4 regions of the Streptomyces sp. NPDC107654 genome follow, and region 1 is predicted to be linked to each of the others. Evidence: riboswitches for the same ligand, from Rfam matches in the RefSeq annotation. Region 1 holds a riboswitch; each other region holds the start of a gene.
The links. A riboswitch is a leader RNA that binds a small molecule or an ion and turns the genes downstream of it on or off. The one in region 1 is predicted to bind cyclic di-AMP.
Positions count from the first base shown of each region.

Region 2: another riboswitch for cyclic di-AMP. It lies ahead of ACZ7N4_RS11110 (transglycosylase family protein); the one in region 1 lies ahead of ACZ7N4_RS33905 (M23 family metallopeptidase).
Region 3: another riboswitch for cyclic di-AMP. It lies ahead of ACZ7N4_RS25450 (transglycosylase SLT domain-containing protein); the one in region 1 lies ahead of ACZ7N4_RS33905 (M23 family metallopeptidase).
Region 4: another riboswitch for cyclic di-AMP. It lies ahead of ACZ7N4_RS16950 (M23 family metallopeptidase); the one in region 1 lies ahead of ACZ7N4_RS33905 (M23 family metallopeptidase).

Region 1 is NZ_JBVKBI010000029.1:22,136-27,865, reverse strand. Features, by position in the region: gene ACZ7N4_RS33930 (GTP cyclohydrolase II) at 1-311, opposite strand, end outside; gene ACZ7N4_RS33925 (MarR family winged helix-turn-helix transcriptional regulator) at 421-951, opposite strand; gene ACZ7N4_RS33920 (dihydrofolate reductase family protein) at 1,016-2,146, shown strand; tRNA gene ACZ7N4_RS33915 (tRNA-Met) at 2,245-2,318, opposite strand; gene ACZ7N4_RS33910 (PP2C family protein-serine/threonine phosphatase) at 2,442-3,713, shown strand; cyclic di-AMP (ydaO/yuaA leader) riboswitch at 3,870-4,036, shown strand; gene ACZ7N4_RS33905 (M23 family metallopeptidase) at 4,046-5,083, shown strand; gene ACZ7N4_RS33900 (aldo/keto reductase) at 5,155-5,730, shown strand, end outside.
Region 2 is NZ_JBVKBI010000005.1:103,935-109,664, reverse strand. Features, by position in the region: gene ACZ7N4_RS11125 (nucleoside triphosphate pyrophosphohydrolase) at 1-671, shown strand, start outside; gene ACZ7N4_RS11120 (cytochrome P450 family protein) at 858-2,129, shown strand; gene ACZ7N4_RS11115 (transglycosylase family protein) at 2,298-3,359, shown strand; cyclic di-AMP (ydaO/yuaA leader) riboswitch at 3,543-3,719, shown strand; gene ACZ7N4_RS11110 (transglycosylase family protein) at 3,724-4,443, shown strand; gene eno (phosphopyruvate hydratase) at 4,783-5,730, shown strand, end outside.
Region 3 is NZ_JBVKBI010000015.1:121,239-126,968, forward strand. Features, by position in the region: gene fahA (fumarylacetoacetase) at 1-669, opposite strand, end outside; gene ACZ7N4_RS25445 (HAD family hydrolase) at 949-1,767, shown strand; gene ACZ7N4_RS25450 (transglycosylase SLT domain-containing protein) at 2,010-2,495, opposite strand; cyclic di-AMP (ydaO/yuaA leader) riboswitch at 2,501-2,680, opposite strand; gene ACZ7N4_RS25455 (polyprenyl synthetase family protein) at 3,204-4,214, shown strand; gene ACZ7N4_RS25460 (LolA family protein) at 4,619-5,730, shown strand, end outside.
Region 4 is NZ_JBVKBI010000008.1:223,671-229,400, forward strand. Features, by position in the region: gene ACZ7N4_RS16940 (HPr family phosphocarrier protein) at 179-460, shown strand; gene ACZ7N4_RS16945 (GntR family transcriptional regulator) at 665-1,351, opposite strand; gene ACZ7N4_RS16950 (M23 family metallopeptidase) at 1,569-2,324, opposite strand; cyclic di-AMP (ydaO/yuaA leader) riboswitch at 2,337-2,497, opposite strand; gene ACZ7N4_RS16955 (M16 family metallopeptidase) at 2,706-4,094, opposite strand; gene ACZ7N4_RS16960 (M16 family metallopeptidase) at 4,091-5,494, opposite strand.

The DNA.
Region 1 (5,730 bases):
AGGCCGATGCCCCGGCCCTCCTGGCGGAGGTAGAGCAGGACGCCGCCGTGGCCGGCGATGCGCTCGACCGCCTCGCGCAGCTGGGGGCCGCAGTCGCAGCGGGCCGAGCCGAAGACGTCACCGGTGAGGCACTCGGAGTGCAGCCGGACCAGCGGGACGGGGCCGGGGTCGCCGAGGACGAGGGCGAGGTGCTCCCGGCCGTCGGTGAGGCCGTGGAAGGTGACGAGGTCCGCGTCGGCGCCGTAGCCGTCGGCGAAGCGCAGCGGTACCCGGACGCGGGCGCGCGGGGTGGCTGCGGGGAAGTCGGGCATGCGGGTCCCTCCGGGAGCAGTGCTTCAGATTTGAAGCAGCGGTCGAGCGGACCCTACCTCTGCTTAAAAGTTAAAGCAATTAGGCCGGGGTCCCCGGGCGGGCGGTGCTTCAGGAGGCCGGGGGCGGCGAGGGCGGGCAGGGCGAGCGGCGTCGCCAGGGCACGTCGTCGGTGCCGGCCTCGGTCTCCCCGCCCTGCAGTCCCCGCAGGATCCCCGTGCAGATCTCCTCCAGCTGCCCCACCTGCTCCTCGGTCAGCCGGTCGAACAGCAGGGAGCGGACCGTCTCGACGTGCCCGGGTGCCGTACGCTCCAGTACGGCCGTCCCCTCGTCCGTCAGCACCGCGAGCGAGCTGCGCTTGTCCCGGCGGCAGTCCTCCCGGCGCACGAGGCCGTCCCGCTCCAGCCGGGTGACCACGTACGTCAGCCGGCTGCGCGTGATCTTCAGCGTCTCCGCGAGGTCGGTCATGCGCAGCCGGTGCTCGGGCGCGTCGGAGAGGTTGGCCAGCACCGAGTAGAACAGGTGCGGCATGCCGCCCTCCTGCTGGAGCTGCCGGTCGATCGCGTCCTCCAGGAGGCGGGAGGCGGCGATGTAGGCGCGCCAGGCGCGCTGCTCCTCGGGGGTGAGCCAGCGGGTCGTCATGCCGCCAGTGTAGGTTTGTTTAAAACTTGAACCAAGCCGTCCGCCTCCGGAAGAGAGGGCGCCGATGCCCCTGCCGTACGTGCTGCTGTCCGCCGCCGTCTCCCTCGACGGCTACCTGGACGACACCGGCCCCGAGCGGCTCCTGCTGTCCGGCCCGGCCGACTTCGACCGGGTCGACGCGGTACGGGCCTCCGTCGACGCCATCCTCGTCGGCGCCGGCACGATCCGCGCCGACAACCCCCGTCTGCTGGTCAACTCCGCCGAGCGGCGCGCGGCCCGGGTGGCGGAGGGCAGGCCGGAGTACCCGCTGAAGGTCACCGTCACGGCCACCGGCGACCTCGACCCGGGGGCCAACTTCTGGCACACCGGCGGGGAGAAACTCGTCTACAGCACCGACCGGGGCGCCGAGCGGGCAGCCCGCCTCCTGGGGCGCACCGCGGACGTCGTCCCGCTCGGCGCCGCCCTCGACTGGCGGGCCCTGCTGGAGCACCTGCACGACGAGCGCGGCGTCGGGCGCCTGATGGTCGAGGGCGGCGGCACGGTCCACACCCAGCTCCTCCGCCAGGGCCTCGCCGACGAGCTGCAGCTGGTGCTCGCCCCGCTGTTCGTCGGCGACCCGGCGGCCCCGCGCCTGTTCGGACCCGGCGGCTACCAGGCCGGACGCCTGCGCCTGCTCGACACCCGCCGGATCGAGGACGTCGTCCTCATGCGGTACGTGCCCACCGCCCCCGGCACCGGCCCGCTGTCCACCGCCGCCGACCGCCACTGGCTGCGCACCGCCTGCGAACTCGCCACGCTGTGCCCGCCCTCGCAGACGGCGTTCAGCGTCGGCGCGGTCGTGGTCGCCGCCGACGGTACGGAGCTGGCCCGCGGGTACTCGCGCGAAGGCGCCGATCCCGTGGCCCACGCGGAGGAGGCTGCCCTCGCCAAGATCGATCCGGCCGAGCCCCGGCTGTCCGGCGCCACCGTGTACAGCAGTCTGGAGCCGTGCGCCCGCCGTGCGTCGCGTCCGGCGCCGTGTGCCGAGCTGATCCTTCGGGCGGGGGTGCGCCGGGTGGTCACCGCCTGGCGCGAACCCGACACGTTCGTCGCCTCGGCCGACGGCACGGGCGTGCTGACCGCCGCAGGCGCGCAGGTCGTCGTACTCCTCGAGCTGGAGGATCTCGCCAAGGCGCCGAACGCCCACCTGCCGTGAACGCCCCGGCCGTCCGCCGCCGGCCGCGTCGCGGGCGCGGCGGGGGCGGAAACACCCAGGGCCCGGAATCCTTGGGATTCCGGGCCCTGGGCCTTCAGTAGCGGGGACAGGATTTGAACCTGCGACCTCTGGGTTATGAGCCCAGCGAGCTACCGAGCTGCTCCACCCCGCGTCGTTGTGACTCCAGTGTACGTCATTCTCGGGGCCGCTCGCACACCCCTTTGGTCCACAGCGGTAGCCGCCCGCTCCGGGGCCCGGAAACCTGGAGGCACGTCGGACATGTGGGAGACACGCGGTGCGCCCTGGACAGGTGGAGGAGAGCCCGTACGCCAGGGCGGGAGGCCGGTTCCCCGGTGACCCCGTGCCCGCCCCGGGCCTCGGCGCCGGGCCGGTGCCGGTACGGGCCCGGCGCCGTCCGAGCCCGCGTGCGCAGGCCCGCGCCCTGCCGGCCCTGCTGATCGTCTGCGGAATCGGCTACGGCCTGCTCACCCCGCAGCAGTTCACCCCCGTACCGTTCTTCACCGCGGCCCCGCTGATCGCCGCGCCCCTCTCCTCGCTGCGCACCACCGTGCTCACCGGCCTCGCCTCCCTCGCCGCCGCCTACGCCGTGCACGCCGACGCGGGGGTCCATCCGGCCGTGGGCACGCTCACCGACGTGGTCACCGTCGCCACCGTCGCCCTGCTGGCCGTCGCCATCAACCGGGTCGTCCGCCGCGGTGACCGGAAGCTCGCCTCGGCCCGGGAGATCGCCGAGGCCGCCCAGCGGGCCGTCCTGCCGGACCCCGACCCCCGGATCGGCGGCTTCGAGATCGCCGCCCGGTACGAGGCGGCACGGCAGGACGCGTTCATCGGCGGCGACCTGTACGCGGTGCAGGACACCCCGTACGGCGTCCGGCTGGTCGTCGGGGACGTGCGCGGCAAGGGCATGGGCGCGGTCGCCGCCGTGGCCGTGGTGATCGGCGCGTTCCGGGAGGCGGCCGAGCAGGAGGCCACGCTGGAGGAGGTGGCCGAGCGGCTGGAGCGGGCACTGGCCCGTGAGGGCACCCGGCGCGACGGGATCGACGCCTTCGAGGGGTTCACCACGGCGGTCCTCGCCGAACTCCCGCACGGCGACGGTGTCGTACGGATCGTCAACCGCGGCCACCCGCCGCCGCTGCTGCTGCACGCCGACGGCACCCTGCGCGTCCTGACCCCGGGCGAGCCCGCGCTGCCGCTCGGCATGGCCGGGCTGGGCCGGTGGCCGGACCGGGCCGCCGAGGCCGCCTTCCCCGGCGGCGCCACCCTGCTCCTGTACACCGACGGCCTGTCCGAGGCCCGGGACGCCCACGGCCGCTTCTACGACCCCGAACGGCGGCTCGCCGGGCGCGCCTTCCCCGGCCCGGCCGCGCTGCTCGAACGGCTCGCGGCCGAGGTGCGCCGGCACTCCGGCGGCGGCATGACCGACGACATGGCGCTGCTCGCCGTGCGGCGTCCCCCACGGGACGTCACCGACGGTGAGTGCGCGAGCGCCGTACGCATAACATCTGAGTCACCATCAAAACCTGAAGTGACTCCTGAACACTGCTGAAGGCCGGTCAACTCGCCGGGTTTGGCGGAGTAATGGGTGATACATCCGCCGGTAAAGACCTTAATGATCAAGTCGAACGGCTTGGAAAGTGACTGTCGGGTCTATTAACGTTCGATAACGCAGCGCGGTCGTCCCAGCCGTCACAAGAGGCGGCTCCGTGCGCACGCGCCGAATCCCGCAAGGGAGCCGGGGAACCACCATTCTGGGGTGAATCACGCGGGTACCGCCGTGAACTCATGGAGTCCACGACCGGTATACGCGCGTAGGAGACCTTCCTGCTCCGAACCCGTCAGCTAACCCGGTAGGCGGAGGAAGGAAAGGAGCACGCCCGCGTGGCGTCCAACCGGCCTGTCCCCGAAGCCCCGTTCATACCGGCACAGCGCGACGACGAGACGTTCGGCCACGTCGCCCGCCGCGCCGAAGAGGGCCCGTGGGAGGAGTGGAACCCCACCGCGGAATCCGTCGCCCCGGTCCGCGGCCGGCACCGCGTCGCCAAGCAGCGCGGCGGCTTCGCGCGCAGCTCCACCGTCCTCGGCGTCGGCGTCATCGCCGCGGTCGGCGCGGGCGGCATGGCCAGCGCCAACACCGGTAAGCCACCGGTCTCCCTCTCCCTGCCCGACATGCCCTCCGTCGGTTCCCTCTTCGACGACGGCTCCGCCGACACCCAGGCCGCCGAGGCCGGCACCACCGCGCTGAGCAGCGTCGGCGTGACCACAGCCGACGGCGAGGACAGCACCGACGCGGGCGAGGCCCTGCGCAACCGGATCATGGCCCAGGCCGAGCAGCAGCAGGGCCAGGCCGAGAGCAAGGCCACCGCCGTCGCCCTCGCCACCGCCGAGAAGCAGGCCGCCGACGCCGCCGCCAAGGCCGAGAAGCAGGCCGCCGCCAAGGCCGCCGAGGCCAAGGAGGAGGCGGAGGCCGCCGCCGCGAAGAAGGCCGAGAAGGAGCGGCTGGCCAAGCTGGCCGAGCAGTACACGCTGCCGACCTCCTCGTACACGATCACCTCGACCTTCGGCCAGGCCGGGTCGATGTGGTCCTCCGGCCACCACACCGGCCTCGACTTCGCCGCCCCCACCGGCACCCTGATCAAGGCCGTCCACAGCGGCACGGTCACCGAGGCGGGCTGGGCCGGCGCCTACGGCTACCGCACGATCCTCACCCTCGACGACGGCACCGAGCTGTGGTTCTGCCACCAGTCCTCGATCAGCGTCACGGCCGGCCAGAAGGTCTCCACCGGCGAGGTCATCGGCCGCGTCGGCGCCACCGGCAACGTCACCGGCCCGCACCTGCACCTGGAGGTCCACCCCGGCGGCCAGCCCACCGGCATCGACCCGATGGCGTGGCTGCACGGCAAGGGCCTCACCCCCTGAGCGATCCCCTCCGCCGAAATCCGGCGCCGGTGGCGGAATGCGATCATCCGCCGCCGGCGTTGACATGACGTATGACGTCACTACGTAAACTCGGCACTTCCGACCTCGAGGTCTTCCCGCTCTCCCTGGGCGGCAACGTCTTCGGCTGGACCGCCGACGAGGAGACCTCCTTCGCCGTCCTGGACGCCTACAGGGCGGCCGGCGGCAACTTCATCGACACCGCCGACGCCTACTCCGCCTGGATCGAGGGCAACCAGGGCGGCGAGTCCGAGACGATCATCGGCAAGTGGGTCAAGGCCCGCGGCAACCGCTCCGACGTCGTGATCGCCACCAAGGTCAGCCAGCACCCCGAGTACCAAGGACTGTCCGCCGCCAACATCAAGGCCGCCGCCGACGCCTCCCTGCGCCGCCTGGGCACCGACTACATCGACCTCTACTACACCCACTTCGACCAGCCCGAGGTGCCGGTCGAGGAGATCATCGGCGCGCTGGACGAGCTGGTGAAGGCCGGCAAGGTCCGGCACATCGCCGCCTCCAACATCGGCGCCGAGCGCCTGAAGGCCTCCCTCGACTTCTCCGACCGCGAGGGCCTCGCCCGCTACGTCGCCCTCCAGCCCCACTACAACCTGGTCTCCCGCGACACCTAC
Region 2 (5,730 bases), on a different contig from region 1:
CCGGCCGGGTCGCCATGCCGGAGCTGGAGCTGCTCCCCGCCTCCTACGACCTGCCCGGCGCCCGCCTGCTGGACCTCGTGCAGGTCATGGACCGCATCCGCGCCGAGTGCCCCTGGTCCTCCCGGCAGACCCACCAGGGCCTGGCGAAGTACGGCATCGAGGAGGCCTACGAACTGGTCGAGGCGATCGAGGCCGGCGACCGCGCGGAACTGCGCGAGGAGCTGGGCGACGTCCTCCTCCAGGTCGTCTTCCACTCCCGGATCGCCGAGGAGGACCCGGACGCGCCGTTCTCCGTCGACGACGTCGCCGGCGGCATCGTCGCCAAGCTCGTCCACCGGCACCCGCACGTCTTCGGCGACGAGGAGGCCGAGACCCCGGAGGACGTCAAGGAGCACTGGCTGCGCACCAAGGCCGAGGAGAAGCGGCGCACCTCGGTCACGGAGGGCGTCCCGCTCGGCCAGCCCGGCCTGGCCCTCGCCGCCAAGCTCGCCTCCCGCACCCGCACGGCGGGCCTTGCGGTCCCCCTGCCCCAGGGCGAGGGCATCGGGTACGAACTGCTGGCACTGGCGGTCCGCGCCGAGGCGGACGGCGTCGACCCGGAGGCGGCCCTGCGGGCGGCGGCGCGGGCGTACCGGGACGCGATACGGGCCGCTGAGGGGCTGCCAGGTTGAGAACCCGGGGCGTGGGGCCGGCGTGACGGCCGAGGCGCGGGAGCCGAGGCGCGCGGTGCTGGGCGGGCTCCGCCGCTCACGGCCCGCGGCGCCGCGGGCCGAGGAGGTGCTGGAGCGCGGGCGGGCCCGGCCCCTGCCCCGGAGGCCTGGACGCGGTGAGGCCGGCCGGCCGGATACCGTCGAGGAGTGACCGAGCAGCACAGCCCCGACCAGCCCGCGCCCGCCCTCTTCACGTGGGAGTTCGCAGCCGACCCCTACCCGGCGTACGCCTGGCTGCGCGAGCACGCCCCCGTGCACCGGACGCGGTTGCCGAGCGGGGTCGAGGCCTGGCTGGTCACCCGGTACGCCGATGCCCGGCAGGCCCTGGCCGACCAGCGGCTGAGCAAGAACCCGGCGCACCACGACGAGCCCGCGCACGCCAAGGGCAAGACGGGCATCCCGGGCGAGCGCAAGGCCGAGCTGATGACCCATCTGCTGAACATCGACCCGCCGGACCACACCCGGCTCAGGAAGCTCGTCAGCAAGGCGTTCACCCCCCGCCGGGTCGCCGAGTTCGCCCCCCGGGTGCAGGAGCTGACCGACCACCTCATCGACCAGTTCGCGAAGACGGGGTCCGCCGACCTCATCCACGAGTTCGCCTTCCCGCTCCCCATCTACGCCATCTGCGACCTGCTCGGCGTCCCGCGCGAGGACCAGGACGACTTCCGGGACTGGGCGGGCATGATGATCCGGCACGGCGGAGGCCCCCGGGGCGGGGTCGCCCGGTCGGTGAAGAAGATGCGCGGCTATCTCGCCGAGCTCATCCACCGGAAGCGCGAGGCGCTGCCCGCCGCGCCCACGCCCGGCGAGGACCTCATCTCCGGCCTCATCCGTGCCTCCGACCACGGTGAGCACCTCACCGAGAACGAGGCCGCCGCCATGGCCTTCATCCTGCTCTTCGCCGGCTTCGAGACGACCGTCAACCTCATCGGCAACGGCACCTACGCCCTGCTCACCCACCCCGACCAGCGCGCGCGGCTGCAGACCTCCCTGGCCCGCGGCGAACGGGACCTGCTGGAGACGGGAGTCGAGGAACTCCTGCGCTACGACGGCCCGGTGGAGCTGGCGACCTGGCGGTTCGCCACCGAGCCGCTCACCGTCGGCGGGCAGGACATCGCGCCGGGCGACCCGGTGCTCGTCGTCCTCGCCGCCGCCGACCGGGACCCGGAGCGGTTCGCCGACCCGGACGTGCTGGACCTCGGCCGCCGCGACAACCAGCACCTCGGTTACGGCCACGGCATCCACTACTGCCTGGGCGCGCCGCTGGCCCGCCTGGAGGGCCAGACCGCGCTCGCCACCCTGCTCACCCGCCTGCCCGACCTGCGCCTCGCCGCCGATCCGGCCGAGTTGCGCCGGCGCGGCGGACTCATCATGCGCGGCCTGCGCACCCTGCCCGTCGAGTTCACGCCCACGGCCTGACCACAAGCCCTCCAGGGCAAGATGACAGACGTTCAACTCTGTGATCTTCACGTGATCTGCGCGGCATGAACTTGTGACAAGTGATCGTCTGCCTATACGTTCACCCATCAGCGCGGCGACGGGCTCCATCCGCCGCGCCGGCCCTGCTGTCGCTCGAAAGGCTTCTGCATGCTCTCCGGGAACGGTCGACACCGTCGCCCCCGTCAGGCCCCGGCTCTCCTCGTCGCGGCCGGAGTGACCGGCTCCGCCATCGCCATCCCGCTCCTCGGCGCGGCGAGCGCCAGCGCGGCCGACGGCGGCACCTGGGACAAGGTGGCCGAGTGCGAGAGCGGCGGCTCCTGGAGCGCGAACCCCGGCAACGGGTACTACGGCGGCCTCCAGATCTCCCAGGAGGACTGGAACGCGTACGGCGGCGGGCAGTACGCGGCCAGCCCCGACCAGGCCAGCCGCAACCAGCAGATCGCCGTCGCCGAGAAGATCCTCGCCGACAAGGGCACCACCCCGTGGGCCACCTGCGCCCTGCTGTCCGGCCTGACCACCGACTCGGGCTCCGTGGATGTCGACACGGGCGTCGGCTCCGACGACAAGGGCGGTTCGGGCGGGACATCCGGATCGACCGAGAAGTCCGACACCTCCGGTACGTCCGACCCGTCGGGGTCCTCCGACGACTCCGGTGCGTCAGGTTCGCCGGATTCGCCGTCTTCGACCGGTACCGGCTCCGACGCCGGCTCCGGTTCCTCCGCGGACCCCACGGCCACGCCGACCGGCAAGACGGGCAAGGACGCCGGTGCGGACACCGACTCCACGGGGACCGACACCACCAAGTCCGACAAGTCCGCCTCGCCGGACGCCGGTGACTCCCGGGGGCCCGGTGACGGCTCCGCCCCCGCCACCCCGGAGGCGGGCGTCGAGAACGACCCGCAGCGGGCCGCCGGTTCGTGGAGCCTGGTCGACACCGGGGCGCTCGGTGGCGGACGTCACCGTGGGGCGAGTGCGGACGAAAGCGTGACAAACGGTCAGGACGACGCGTCGGGCCGGCACGCGTCCCGCGGAACGGACACGTACACCGTCCGCCAGGGCGACTCCCTCGTCTCCATCGCCGACTCCCTTGACGTCGACGGCGGGTGGCGCGCGCTCTACGCGGACAACAAGAAGGCCATCGGGTCCGACCCGAACCACATCACCGCCGGTCAGGCGCTGGACGTCGCGGGTGAAACAGACGCGAACTAGGCGGAGTTGACGCCCCATTTGACGCCGTAATGTCCGGTTTGGCGAAAGTGTGGGATGAGTCTCAGAAGCCCTGATCGTCTTTGAAATTCCGCGCGGCGCGTGTCTACGGTCGAGGCCGCTCGTCACCACGAGCCCCGGCGGCCGCAACGCCGAATCCTGCCAGCGGCCACCCGGGAACAGTCGTCGCGTCAAGCGCCGTAGGCAGGAGCGGGGGACCCAAGGTAGGCGCCGGGACCGGCAGTTGAAGCTGGAACCGGCTGGGGGTGAAGCCGCGACTTCCGCGCAAGCGGGAGCGCGGCCGGGCAAACTCAACCGGCCCGAACCCGACAGCTCACCTCGCAGGCGTCGGTGAGGGGATCGATCCATGCTGTTTACCGGCAAGGGCAAGCACCGCCGTCCGTCCAAGGCCGTCCGAGCCGTCGCGCTCGCCGGTGTCACCGGCGCGGCCGTCGCCGCCCCGCTGATGGCGGCCGGCAACGCCTCCGCCGCCACCACCGCCGAGTGGGACAAGGTCGCCCAGTGCGAGTCCGGCGGCAACTGGTCCATCAACACCGGCAACGGCTACTACGGCGGTCTGCAGTTCTCCGCCTCCACCTGGGCCGCCTACGGCGGCACGCAGTACGCCGCCAGCGCCGACCAGGCCTCCAAGTCCCAGCAGATCTCGGTCGCCGAGAAGGTCCTGGCCGCGCAGGGCAAGGGCGCCTGGCCGGTCTGCGGCACGGGCCTGTCCGGCACCCCGTACAACGGCTCCGCCCCGAGCGCCCCCTCGACCTCGGGCGGCACCGGCGGCTCGGGCGGCAGCACCGGTTCGGACGGCACCGCCGCCCGCTCCACCGACCAGCAGTCCACCACCCGCTCCACCACGCGGACCGCCCCGTCGACGGAGAAGACCGTCACCACCCCGACCGGCAAGAAGGTCAAGAAGGGTGACGGCGAGTACAAGGTCGTCGCGGGTGACACCCTGGGAGCCATCGCCCAGCAGCACGGCGTCAAGGGCGGCTGGCACAAGCTGTTCGAGCTGAACAAGGACATCGTCCAGGACGCCAACCTCATCTACCCGGGCCAGCAGCTGCACCTGAAGTAAGAGGAGCGGCCGGCGGACCCCGCGGTCACCGCCGTGCGGGTCCCCCAGGGCCCGCCCGGCCCCCCAAGACCCCGTGCGGGCCACCCCCCGTCCCCACGGGCGCCCCGCCCCGGTGCGTGTTCCCCCGTACGCACCGGGGCGGGGCTTTTTTCTGCCCCGGGAGCACCGAGCTTCCCGAAGCCCTTTGTTTGGCGGCGAAACAAAAGGTACCGTCGGCATGTCCACGGGACGGTCGGTCGGTGGCCGACGCCCCCGGGACGGTTAGGCTCTAGTCGCAAGGCACAGCCGTAAGGCACCCAGCCCCGCACTTCCAGCGTCACATCCAAGAAGGAGATGCTCGTGCCGTCCATCGACGTCGTCGTAGCCCGGGAAATCCTGGACTCCCGAGGCAACCCCACGGTCGAGGTCGAGGTCGGCCTCGACGACGGCAGCACGGGTCGTGCCGCCGTCCCGTCCGGCGCCTCGACCGGCGCCTTCGAGGCCATCGAGCTGCGCGACGGTGACCCGAACCGCTACCAGGGCAAGGGCGTCGAGAAGGCCGTCCTCGCCGTGATCGAGCAGATCGGCCCGGAGCTGGTCGGCTACGACGCCACCGAGCAGCGCCTGATCGACCAGGCCATGTTCGACCTGGACGCCACCGACAACAAGGGCTCCCTCGGCGCCAACGCCATCCTCGGCGTCTCGCTCGCCGTCGCCCACGCCGCCTCCGAGGCCAGCGACCTGCCCCTCTTCCGCTACCTGGGCGGCCCGAACGCGCACCTGCTGCCGGTGCCGATGATGAACATCCTGAACGGCGGCTCGCACGCCGACTCCAACGTGGACATCCAGGAGTTCATGATCGCCCCGATCGGCGCGGAGTCCTTCTCCGAGGCCCTGCGCTGGGGCACCGAGGTCTACCACACGCTGAAGAAGGTCCTGAAGAACAAGGGCCTGTCCACCGGCCTCGGCGACGAGGGCGGCTTCGCCCCGAACCTCGGCTCCAACCGTGAGGCGCTCGACCTCATCCTGGAGGCGATCAAGGAGGCCGGCTACGCCCCCGGCGAGCAGATCGCGCTCGCCCTCGACGTCGCCGCGTCCGAGTTCTACAAGGACGGCTCCTACCTCTTCGAGGGCAAGGAGCGCACGGCCGCCGAGATGACCGAGTACTACGCCGAGCTGGTCGAGGCGTACCCGCTGGTCTCCATCGAGGACCCGCTGTTCGAGGACGACTGGGACGGCTGGAAGACCATCACCGACAAGCTCGGCGACAAGGTCCAGCTCGTCGGCGACGACCTGTTCGTCACCAAC
Region 3 (5,730 bases), on a different contig from region 1:
CAGCAGGCACAGGCCGAACACGTGCTCCCGGAAGTCGCCGAGCGCGACCGGGCTGCCCAGCCGGGAGGGCACGCCCACGACGAAGCCGACCTCGGCCTCGATGTCCAGCCGGATCGACGGGCCGAAGACGGGCGCGGGGTCGCCGGGGCCCTTGCGCTGCCCGGACGGCCGTACGACGTCGGTGCCCGAGACGACGACCGTGCCGGAGCGGCCGTGGTAGCCGATCGGCAGGTGCTTCCAGTTGGGGGTGAGGGAATCCTCGGCGTCCGGGCGGAAGATCTGGCCGACGTTGCGGGCGTGGTTCTCCGAGGCGTAGAAGTCGACGTAGTCCGCGACCTCGAAGGGCAGGTGCAGGGTCACCTCGGACAGGGGGTGGAACAGCGGCTCGACGGTCTCGCGGTGTGCCGGGTCCGTGATCCAGGAGGTGACGGCGCGCCGTACGTCCGACCAGGTGGTGCGGCCGGCGGCGAGCAGCGGGTTCAGGGTGGGCCGGGCGAGCAGCGCCTGGTGGGGCGAGCCGAGCGCCGCGGCCGTGGCGCCCGCGTCGAGGACGTGGTTTCCGAGCCGGACGCCGATCCTCCGCTCCGTGCTGCCGGAGGGCGAGAACACGCCATAGGGGAGGTTGTGCGGACCGAAGGGGTCGCCCTCGGGGACGTCGAAGGGGGGCATGGGGTGCTGCCTCACTCTCATCCGGGCCATGCACGGCGTGGCGTTCCATGTGATCGGGCCACACGTTACGGCCGACTCGCATGTCTTGGGCAGTGCCGCACTCCGGAGAGCCGTTCACCGCGTGCGCGGTCGTCGTCGTACGCCGGTCCGTCCCGGCCGGCGCACGTGCCGGAGGCACACTCATTCCGACGTGCGCGTACGCCACTTGAAGCCGTAGGGCGGCCAAGTGCCTGAAAAGACAGGTGAGTCGGCGGGGCGCCGTGTCCGTATTCTCGGATCATGGAACCCTCCCCGGCATATGCACTGATCGCCACTGACCTGGACGGAACGCTGCTGCGCGGCGACGACACCGTCTCCGACCGGTCGCTCGCCGCGCTCGCGCGGGCGGTGCGGGCCGGTGCCCGGCACCTGGTGGTGACAGGCCGCCCGGCGCCGCGGGTGCGGCCGCTGCTGGCGGCCCTCGGCTGCACGGGGCTCGCGGTGTGCGGACAGGGAGCGCAGGTCTACGACGCGGGGTTACACCGTCTGCTGTGGTCGGTCCGGCTGGACCGGGAGCTGGCCGAGACCGCGCTCGGCAAGATCGAGGCGGAGGTGGGGCAGGTCTACGCGGCGGTCGACCAGGACGGCGTGGACGGGCTCACGCTCATCGAACCCGGCTACCGGATGCCCCACCCGACACTGCCCGCGGTGCGCGTCGGCCGGCGGGACGAGCTCTGGCGTGAGCCCATCAGCAAGGTGCTGCTGCGGCACGCCTCCCTGTCCGACGACGAGCTGGCGGCGGTGGCCCGCTCGGCGGTGGGTTCGCTGGCGACGGTCACCATGTCGGGGCCGGGGACCGTGGAGCTGCAGCCGAGGGGGGTGACGAAGGCGACCGGACTGGCACTGGCCGCCGAGCGGCTCGGGGTGGCGGCCGACCGGGCCCTCGCCTTCGGCGACATGCCCAACGACATCCCGATGTTCGACTGGGCCGGGCGCGGTGTCGCGATGGCCAACGCCCACCCCGAACTGAAGGCGGTGGCCGACGAGGTCACCTTGTCGAACGAGGACGACGGCATCGCCGTCGTCCTCGAAGGCCTCTTCCCGACCGACCGGCCGTGATGCCCGGCCGTGACGACCGAGGGTGAAGACCGAGGGCGAAGACCGGCCGTGCGACCGGTCGACGGTGACCGCCGGTCGACGGTGACGTCCGGTCGACGGTGACGTCCGGTCGACGGTGACCACCGGTCGATCGTGACGGCCGACCGGCCGTGATGACCGGTCGACCGTGACGTCTGACAGACCGGGATGGCCGACGGACCGGGATGTCGGGAGAGAAGGGTGCGGCGGCCGGCCGGAGCCGGTCAGTACGCGCCGAACACGTTGTCGATCGACCCGTACCGCGCGGCCGCGTAGTTGCAGGCGGCGGTGATGTTCGCGACCGGGTCGTAGATGTTGAACGAGGTTCCGGCGACGTGGTACGCGTTGAAGGTCGGGTCGATGACCTGGAGCAGGCCCTTGGACGGGATGCCCTTGGCGGCGTTGGAGTCCCAGAGGTTGATGGCCGTCGGGTTGCCCGAGGACTCGCGGATGATGTTGCGGTAGATGCCGTTGTAGGTGCCCGGGATCTTCTTCTCGGCCATGATCGCGAGCGACTCGCGGATCCAGCCGTCCAGGTTGTTCGGGTATCCGGCGGGGGTGGTGGCCGTCGTGGAGGTGCTGGGGGCCGCGGAGGCGCTGGTCGCGCCGATGAGCGGCAGGGTGAGGACGGCGACGCCGGTGCCTGCGGCGGCGAGGGCGCGGACGAGGCGGCTGTTCCGGGTGCGGCGGTGCTGAACGGCAGCGGACATGGGGGTGTTCCTCTCCGGCGCCTGCGAGGTGAGCTGTCGGGTTCGGGCGAGGAGGTGCCCGGCCGCGCCCTGGAGAGGCACGGCTTCACCCCGAGCCGTACCGGTGCGGCGTGTGCCGACCGGCCCGGCGAGTTACCTGGGGTCCCCCGCTCCTGCCGTACGAATGAGTTCGTCGATGGGTTATGCGGGCGGCGGCAGGATTCGGCGTCCGCCCGACGGCCCGGAACGTATGCGAGAGCACATGTCGGGAACAAGTACCGGATTCATACAACGGGCGATTTGACCTTGATCGACGTTGTATGGGGCGCTTGATCCTTTGCTATTGCCAAGCCTCAACTCGCTTGTGCGGCAAGGGGTGGCGGGGGTCGCGGGGTGTGGGCCGGGTATACGGGGCGCGTGACCCAATTCACGAAATGGCAAATCGCTTCAAATCGGGCATGGGGGAATAGGGGGATTCGCCCCTAAGGTGACGGAAGGGAGGGTGTGGAGAGGTTGCGAAACAGTGCCCGTATTGCTGTTAAGTCAATAAATGTCCGTTCTTACTATGTGATCAAGACCATGCCGGTCGTGGTCCCATACCGCCCGGGGTGGACCGGTGGGCGCTATCGGTGATCGAAACGGGACCGGATACGCTGACTTGAGTGAGGGCAGCGACCTATCGACAAACCGTGTAATCGCCAGCAGACACCAGCAGACAGGAGACCCCTCGTGACCGTCGTCGGGCCGTTCGGGCTGAGCGTGCGGGACCAGGCTCTGGAAGCCGATGTCCAGGCCGGATTGACGGCTGTCGAGGAAGGCTTGCTCGAAGCCACCAAGAGCGAGGTCCCGTTCATCACGGAGGCCGCGCAGCACCTCGTGCGGGCCGGAGGGAAGCGTTTCCGGCCACTCCTCGTGATGCTCGCCGCCCAGTTCGGCGACCCCTACGCGCCGGGCGTCGTACCGTCGGCCGTGGTCGTGGAGCTGACCCACCTGGCCACGCTGTACCACGACGACGTCATGGACGAGGCGGCCGTACGGCGCGGCGTGGACAGCGCCAACACCCGCTGGGGCAACTCCGTCGCGGTCCTCACCGGTGACTTCCTCTTCGCCCGCGCCTCCCAGATCCTCGCCGACCTCGGCCCCGAGGCGGTCCGGGTGCAGGCCCTGGCGTTCGAACGGCTGGTCACCGGCCAGATCCTGGAGACCGCGGGCCCCTCGGACGGCCGTGACCCGGTCGAGCACTACCTGGACGTGCTCGGCGGCAAGACGGGCTCCCTGGTGGCGGTCTCGTGCCGGTTCGGCGCGATGATGTCCGGTGCCGGCGAGCGGGTCGTCGACGTGCTCACCCAGTACGGCGAACGGCTCGGGGTCGCCTTCCAGCTCGCCGACGACGTCCTGGACATCGCCTCCGACTCCCACGAGTCCGGCAAGACCCCGGGCACCGACCTGCGCGAGGGCATCGCGACCCTGCCGGTCCTCCGGCTGCGCGAGCGGGCCGCCCGGCTGGGCCTGCCCGAGGACATCGCGCTGTGCGAGCTGCTCGACTCCGACCTCAGCGACGATGCCCGGCACGCCGAGGCGCTGGCCGCGCTGCGCGCGCACCCCGCGCTGGAGCAGGCCCGCCGGGACACCGTCCGGTACGCGAAGGAGGCGCGGGCCGCGCTCGCCCCGCTGCCCGAGTGCGACGCCAAGGCGGCCCTGACGGAGCTGTGCGACGCGGTCGTGCACCGCGCCGGCTGACGACGCGGTCGTGCACCGCGCCGGCTGACCGAGCCGACGTATCGCGCCGGCCGGCCGGGCCGCCGAACTGCGCCGGCCGACCGGGCCGACGTACCGGGCCGACGTACCGAGCCGCCTGCCCGCGCCGGCTGACCGGCCCGGCCACACGTACCGGCGCCGGCCTCCCGCACGACCCCTACGGGTCGGGTGGAGACTTCGGCGCCGTGTGTCATACCGCAGGTGGACCCGGAGTTGCCTCCGTGGGCTGACGCCTCCTCACGGCCGATTTGGTCAGATGGACACCACGGAAATCACCACTCCTCACCGATTCGGGTGAGAATGGCGGCTCAGGGTGGACCAGCGGACCATTGGACCAGCGGACCAGCGTGAGGACAGCCGCCGCCGACGACGGAGGTAAGGCACACATGGCACCGTACGAATCCGACGACGCAGTGGGCGCCGCGCAGGACGAGACGTCGCGCTCCGGCCGGCGCAAGGCCGCCCGGTACGCCGTCCCGGTGGCTGTGGTGGGGGTGGCGGCGGCCACGATCGGGCTGGTCCCGGCGCTCGCCGACTCCGGTGACCCCGACCTGCCGAAGATCAGCGCACAGCAGCTCATCGAGAAGATCGCCAAGTCGGACGTGCAGCAGCTGTCCGGCACCGTGAAGGTCAGCACCGACCTCGGCCTGCCCGACCTCGGCGGCCTGCAGGACGGCCTGCTCTCCGGCGCGGGCCGGGGCGGCTCCGGTGACGGCTCCTCGGCCGACCCGCAGGCCAAGCTCACCGAGCTGGTCTCCGGCACGCACACCCTGCGCGTCGCCGCCGACGGCCCGGACCGGCAGAAGCTCTCCGTGCTGGAGCAGGGTGCCGAGTACAGCCTGATCCACGACGGCAAGGACGTCTGGGGTTACGACAGCAAGAGCAACGAGGTCTACCACTCCACCGCGGCCGGCTCCGGCAAGGATCACCGGGCCGAGCCGCCGGCCACGCCCAAGGACTTCGCCGACGAGGCCCTGAAGGCGGTGGACGACACCACGTCCGTCACCGTCGACGGCACCGCGCAGGTCGCCGGGCGCGACGCCTACAAGCTGCTGATCCAGCCCAGGCAGTCCGGCACCACCGTCGGCGCGATCAGCATCGCCGTGGACGCGAAGACGGGCATGCCGCTGAAGTTCACCCTGACCCCGAGGAGCGGCGGCGCCGCCGTGCTCGACGCGGGCTTCACCCAGGTCTCCTTCGCCAGGCCGGCCGCCTCCACCTTCGACTTCACCCCGCCCAAGGGCGCGAAGGTCACCGAGGAGAAGGACGAGGCCGAGGCGCGCGAGCACGCCCCCAGCCACGGACAGGCCCCGCGGCACGGCGAGGACTTCGCCGGGGGCCTGAAGGGCGCGGGCGCCCCGACGGTCCTCGGCAAGGGCTGGACCTCGGTGGTGACCGTCGACACCGGCGCCAAGGGCGGCCTGCCCACCGGTTCCCAGGGCGGCGACCTCGGCGGCTTCCTCGGCTCGCTCGGCGAGCAGGTCGACGGGAAGTTCGG
Region 4 (5,730 bases), on a different contig from region 1:
GGCCCCAGAGTACGGCTCGCGTACGACAACGGCGCGAGGCAGTCTGTGGGGGACGGAGGAGCCGGACCGAGGCCGCGGTCCGGCGCCACACCGAGAGGGGACGCGGGTCCTCTCCGGGCACGCTTCACGATGTGGGAAACTGGTCTAGACAACCCTGAACACCGAAGGGCAGCAACACATGGCTGAGCGCCGCGTCAACGTCGGCTGGGCCGAGGGCCTCCACGCCCGCCCCGCCTCCATCTTCGTCCGAGCCGCCACGGCCGCAGGCGTCCCGGTGACGATCGCCAAGGCCGGGGGCAACCCCGTCAACGCGGCCTCCATGCTGGCCGTCCTGGGCCTGGGTGCCCAGGGTGGCGAGGAGATCGTCCTCGCCTCCGACGCCGAGGGCGCGGACGCCGCCCTCGACCGTCTGGCCAAGCTGGTCTCCGAGGGCCTGGAGGAGCTGCCCGAGACCGTCTGAGCGAGCCGTCGCGCAGAGCACCGGAGCCGCGTCGCCTTTCGGGGCGGGGCGGCTTCGGCGTATCCGGGCACAGCCCGGCCTTCGTTCCGTCTATTCGCCGCCCATTTTACGCGCTCGGCCGGTTCCTTAATTCCGGGCGCGATAAACAAGGGCAGCCGAAACACCCCGCCCGGACATACATTGTCTTTGTATACGGCGCCCGTGTTAATGCCGCGAACCCGACGTGTGTACGGGGTGTTGCGAAGTCCTCACACGCTCGGCCGCCACCGAAAAGCGCAGTCGACGGGCGTCCGCCGCCCGCTCGGCGTGCAGGGTCGTGAGCGCCCGCGCGCGCTCGGCGTCCCCGCGTGCCACCGCGTCCACGATCGCCCCGTGCTCCGCCCAGGACTCCACGGGGCTCTTCGGCGCCTCCACCGTGTACATCCAGGCGATCTTGTACCGCAGCCGCGTGAGCGTGGAGGTCAGTGAGGGGCTGCCACAGGCCTGGGTGAGCGTCTCGTGGAACCAGCCGCCCAGCGAGCGGAGATCCTCGCTGCCGCCCCTCCTGGCCCGCTCCTGCCCCAGCCGGACCAGGCCGCGCAGCACCTTCAGATGGGCCTCGGTCCGCCGCCGGGCGGCCCGGGCGGCGCCCAGCGGCTCCAGCAGCATCCGCATCTCCAGCAGGTCGGCTGCCTCCTGCTCGGTCGGCTCGGCCACGCACGCGCCCGCGTGCCGGCGCGTCACGACGAACCCCTCGGCCTCCAGGGTCCGCAGGGCCTCGCGCACGGGGACGCGCGAGACGCCGTACCGGCGGGCCAGGACTTCCTCGGTGAGCCGGCTGCCGCGCCCGTGGACGCCGGCGACGATGTCGTCCCGGATCGCCGTGCACACCGAATGCGCCGGAATACGCATGACCGACCTCCGCCTCGATCCCCGTGAAACGCCGACGAAAGACGTGTACGCCGACGATGGACGGGTGTTTCCGTGACTCTATTCCAATGAGCCGGAATTTCCGACGGCGGGCGGCGATCCATGGATATTTTTTGGTCAGCACATCCGGCGGACACAGTGAAGAACGGCGAAAGCCCCGGCTCGATGAGCCGGGGCTTCGGACAGCCGTGCGGTGGCGTCAGATGTTCACGCCGTGCCTGCGGAGGTAGGCGACGGGGTCGACGTCCGAGCCGTACTCGGGGGACGTGCGCGCCTCGAAGTGCAGGTGCGGGCCGGTGACGTTGCCGGTGGCGCCGGACAGGGCGATCTGCTGGCCCGGCACGACCTTCTGGCCCACCGTGACGCCGATGGACGACAGGTGCCCGTACTGGGTGTACATGCCGTCGGCCATCCGGATCACGATCTGGTTGCCGTACGCGCCGCCCCAGCCGGTGGAGACGACCGTGCCCGAACCCACCGCGTGGACGGCCGTGCCGCTGGCCGCGTGGAAGTCGATGCCGGTGTGCGAGCCGGAGGACCACAGGGAACTGCTGGCCTGGTAGGCGGTGGAGACGTACGAGTGCGCGATCGGGGCGACGAAGGTGTTCAGCAGCTTGCGCTCCGCCTCGCGGGCGGCACGGGCCTTGGCCGCCCGCACCTCCTCGGCCCGCTTGGCGGCGGCCTTCGCCGCGGCCTCCTCGGCCGCCTTCTGCTCGGCGGCCTGCTGCTGGGCGGCGGCCTGCGCGTCGATCTGCTCGGGGACGTCCTCGGTCACGGCGAGGACGGGGACGAGACCGGTCTGCTCCGCGGAGTTCTCGGCGGCGAGCGCCGGGGAGGCGGCGAGGGTGCCGATGACACCGGTGGTGGTGAGGGCCGCGACGCCGGCCGCCTGAGCCGTGGTCCGCTTGACCCGGCCGGGCTTGCGATGCTTCCCGGTGGCGCACATGAACGCCATGAAGTGGCTGGTCCTTTCCTTCCCTCTCGCCTACCGGGTTAGCTGACGGGTTCGGAGCAGGAAGGTCTCCTACGAGCCCCCTCGCAGCCGCGCGGGCGCCCGATTCACCCCAGGGACGGTGGGTCCCCGGCTCCCCTGGCTCGCGCCGTACGGGGACTCGGCGATGACTGTCCGGTGCCGCGGGTGCGGCGCACTGCCTGACGAACAGCCCGGACGACGCTACGGCGGCCCGCTTTCAATCCTCAAACGGATCCGGGTTTTTGTAGCGCATCCCACAGGGCAGACAGGCAACCTCCGCCCCAAAACGGGCATCTGAGGGAGCGAGTGGAACAGCGGGGCCCTGACGACCCGTAGGTCGCCAGGGCCCACGCGCGCGCGGCGCTACTCGGCCGCCACCACGGTCACTTCGCCGATGCCGAGCGCCTCCACCGGCGCCTTGATCTGCGAAGCGTCACCGACGAGGACGGTCACCAGGCGGTCCACGGGGAAGGCGTTCACGACGGCCGCGGTGGCCTCCACCGTGCCCGTGGCGGCCAGCTGCTGGTACAGCGTCGCCTGGAAGTCGTCGGGCAGGTGCTGCTCGACCTGGTCGGCCAGCGTGCTCGCGACGGCCGCCGCGGTCTCGTACTTCAGCGGGGCCACGCCGACGAGGTTCTGCACGGCGACGTCCCGCTCGGCGTCGGTCAGGCCCTCCGCCGCGACGGTCCGCAGCACCTTCCACAGGTCGTCCAGCGCCGGGCCGGTGTTCGGCGTGTCCACGGAGCCGCTGATGGCGAGCATCGCCGCGCCCGTGCCGTCGGGCGCGGACCTGAGGACCTGCCCGAAGGAGCGCACGCCGTAGGTGTAGCCCTTCTCCTCGCGCAGGACGCGGTCCAGGCGGGAGGTGAGGGTGCCGCCGAGGCAGTACGTGCCGAGCACCTGGGCGGGCCAGACGCGGTCGTGCCGGTCGGGACCGATCCGGCCGATGAGCAGCTGCGTCTGGACGGCACCGGGCCGGTCCACGATGACCACGCGCCCGGTGTCGTCGGCGGTCACCGGCGGCACCGGCCGGGGCTCGCCCGGGGTGCCCGTCCAGGCGCCCAGGGTGTCGCCGAGCAGCTCGTCCAGGTCGATGCCGGTCAGGTCGCCGACGACGACCGCGGTGGCCGTGGCGGGCCGCACATGACGGTCGTAGAAGGCGCGCACGGCCGCCGCGTCGATCTTCTCGACCGTCTCCTCGGTGCCCTGGCGCGGCCGGGACATGCGCGAGGTGGCCGGGAACAACTCCTTGGAGAGTTCCTTGGCCGCGCGGCGGGCGGGGTTGGCCAGCTCGTGCGGGATCTCGTCCAGGCGGTTGCGGACGAGCCGCTCGACCTCGCCCGGGGCGAAGGCGGGCGCGCGCAGGGCGTCGGCGAGCAGGCCGAGGCCCTTGGCCAGGCGGGAGGCCGGGACCTCCAGGCCGAGCCGGACGCCGGGGTGGTCGGCGTGGGCGTCCAGGGTGGCCCCCGCACGCTCCAGCTCGGCCGCGAACTCCTCGGCGGAGTGCTTGTCGGTGCCCTCGGAGAAGGCCCGCGCCATGATCGTGGCGACGCCGTCCAGGCCGGCCGGCTCGGCGTCCAGGGGCGCGTCCAGCAGCACCTCGACGGCGACGACCTGCTGGCCCGGGCGGTGGCAGCGCAGCACGGTCAGGCCGTTGTCGAGCGTGCCGCGCTCGGGCGCCGGGAACGCCCACGGCCTGGCCTCGCCCGGCTGCGGCTGGGGGTGGAAGTCCATCGTGGCGAGCTGGGTCACTTGGCCGTCTCCTCGTTCTCGGTCTCGTCGCGGCCCGCCTCCACGGTCGCTTCCTGCTCCGGGTCCTCGGGAACCCCGGCGTCCGGGACTGCCTCAGGGGACTTCGGCTCGTAGACGAGGACCGCGCGGTTGTCGGGCCGCAGACGGGCCTTGGCCACCTCCTGGACCTCCTCCGGGGTCACCTCCAGGACGCGGTTGACGGCGGTCAGGGCGAGCTGCGGGTCGCCGAACAGGACGGCGTACCGGCACAGTTCGTCGGCGCGGCCGGCGACCGTGCCGAGCCGGTCCAGCCACTCGCGCTCCAGCTGGGCCTGGGCGCGCTCCATCTCCTCGGGCGTGGGGCCCTCCGCGGCGAACCGGGCCAGCTCCTCGTCGATGGCGGTCTCGATGACGGGCACCTCGACGTCACCGGAGGTCTTCACGTCCAGCCAGCCCATGGAGGGCGCGCCGGCCAGGCGCAGCAGGCCGAAACCGGCCGCGACGGCCGTACGGTCGCGGCGCACCAGCCGGTTGTACAGGCGGGAGGACTCGCCGCCGCCGAGGATGGTCAGGGCGAGGTCGGCCGCGTCGCACGCGCGCGTGCCGTCGTGCGGGAGCCGGTAGGCGGCCATCAGGGCGCGTGCCGGGACCTCCTCCACGACGACCTCGCGCTTCTGCTCGCCGATGACGTCCGGGAGGGATCCGTCGCGGGGGGCGGGCTTGCCGTCGTGGGACGCGATGGAGCCGAAGTACTTCTCGACCCAGGCGAGGGTCTGCTGGGGGTCGATGTCACCGACCACGGAGAGCACCGCGTTGTTCGGCGCGTAGTAGGTGCGGAAGAACTGGCGGGCGTCCTCCAGGGTGGCCGCGTCCAGGTCCGCCATCGAGCCGATCGGCGTGTGGTGGTAGGGGTGGCCCTCCGGGTAGGAGAGGGCGGTCAGCTTCTCGAAGGCGGTGCCGTACGGCACGTGGTCGTAGCGCTGGCGGCGCTCGTTCTTGACGACGTCCCGCTGGTTCTCCATGGACTCGTCGTCCAGGGCGGCCAGCAGCGAGCCCATGCGGTCGGCCTCCAGCCAGAGCGCCAGCTCCAGCTGGTGGGCGGGCATGGTCTCGAAGTAGTTGGTGCGCTCGAAACTGGTGGTGCCGTTGAGCGAACCGCCGGCGCCCTGCACCAGCTCGAAGTGGCCGTTGCCCTTCACCTGCGCGGAGCCCTGGAACATCAGGTGCTCGAAGAGGTGAGCCAGGCCGGTACGCCCCTTGACTTCGTGGCGGGAGCCGACGTCGTACCAGAGGCAGACCGCCGCCACCGGGGTCAGGTGGTCCTCGGAGAGCACCACGCGCAGACCGTTGGCCAGCCGGTGCTCGGTCGCTGTCAGGCCTCCGGAGCCTGCCTCGGCTGTGGTCGTGTGACCCATGGGCATGTACGTCCCTTCGCGAGCGGAGGCGGTTGATGGAAACCGCTGTTTTCCTGCCGGTCCTGCCACTGTATGCAAAGCGTGCGGGGGCTTCGCGAAGTTCCCGCGGGACGTACGCCCACAGCGGATCCCGGGGTGCGCCCGAGCGCCCGGGCGGGTCGGGGTCGGGTCGGGGTCGGGCCGGGTTTGGGTCGAGTCGCGGTCGCGGTCGCGGTCGAGCCGGTTCTCGGTCTGGTCGGGTC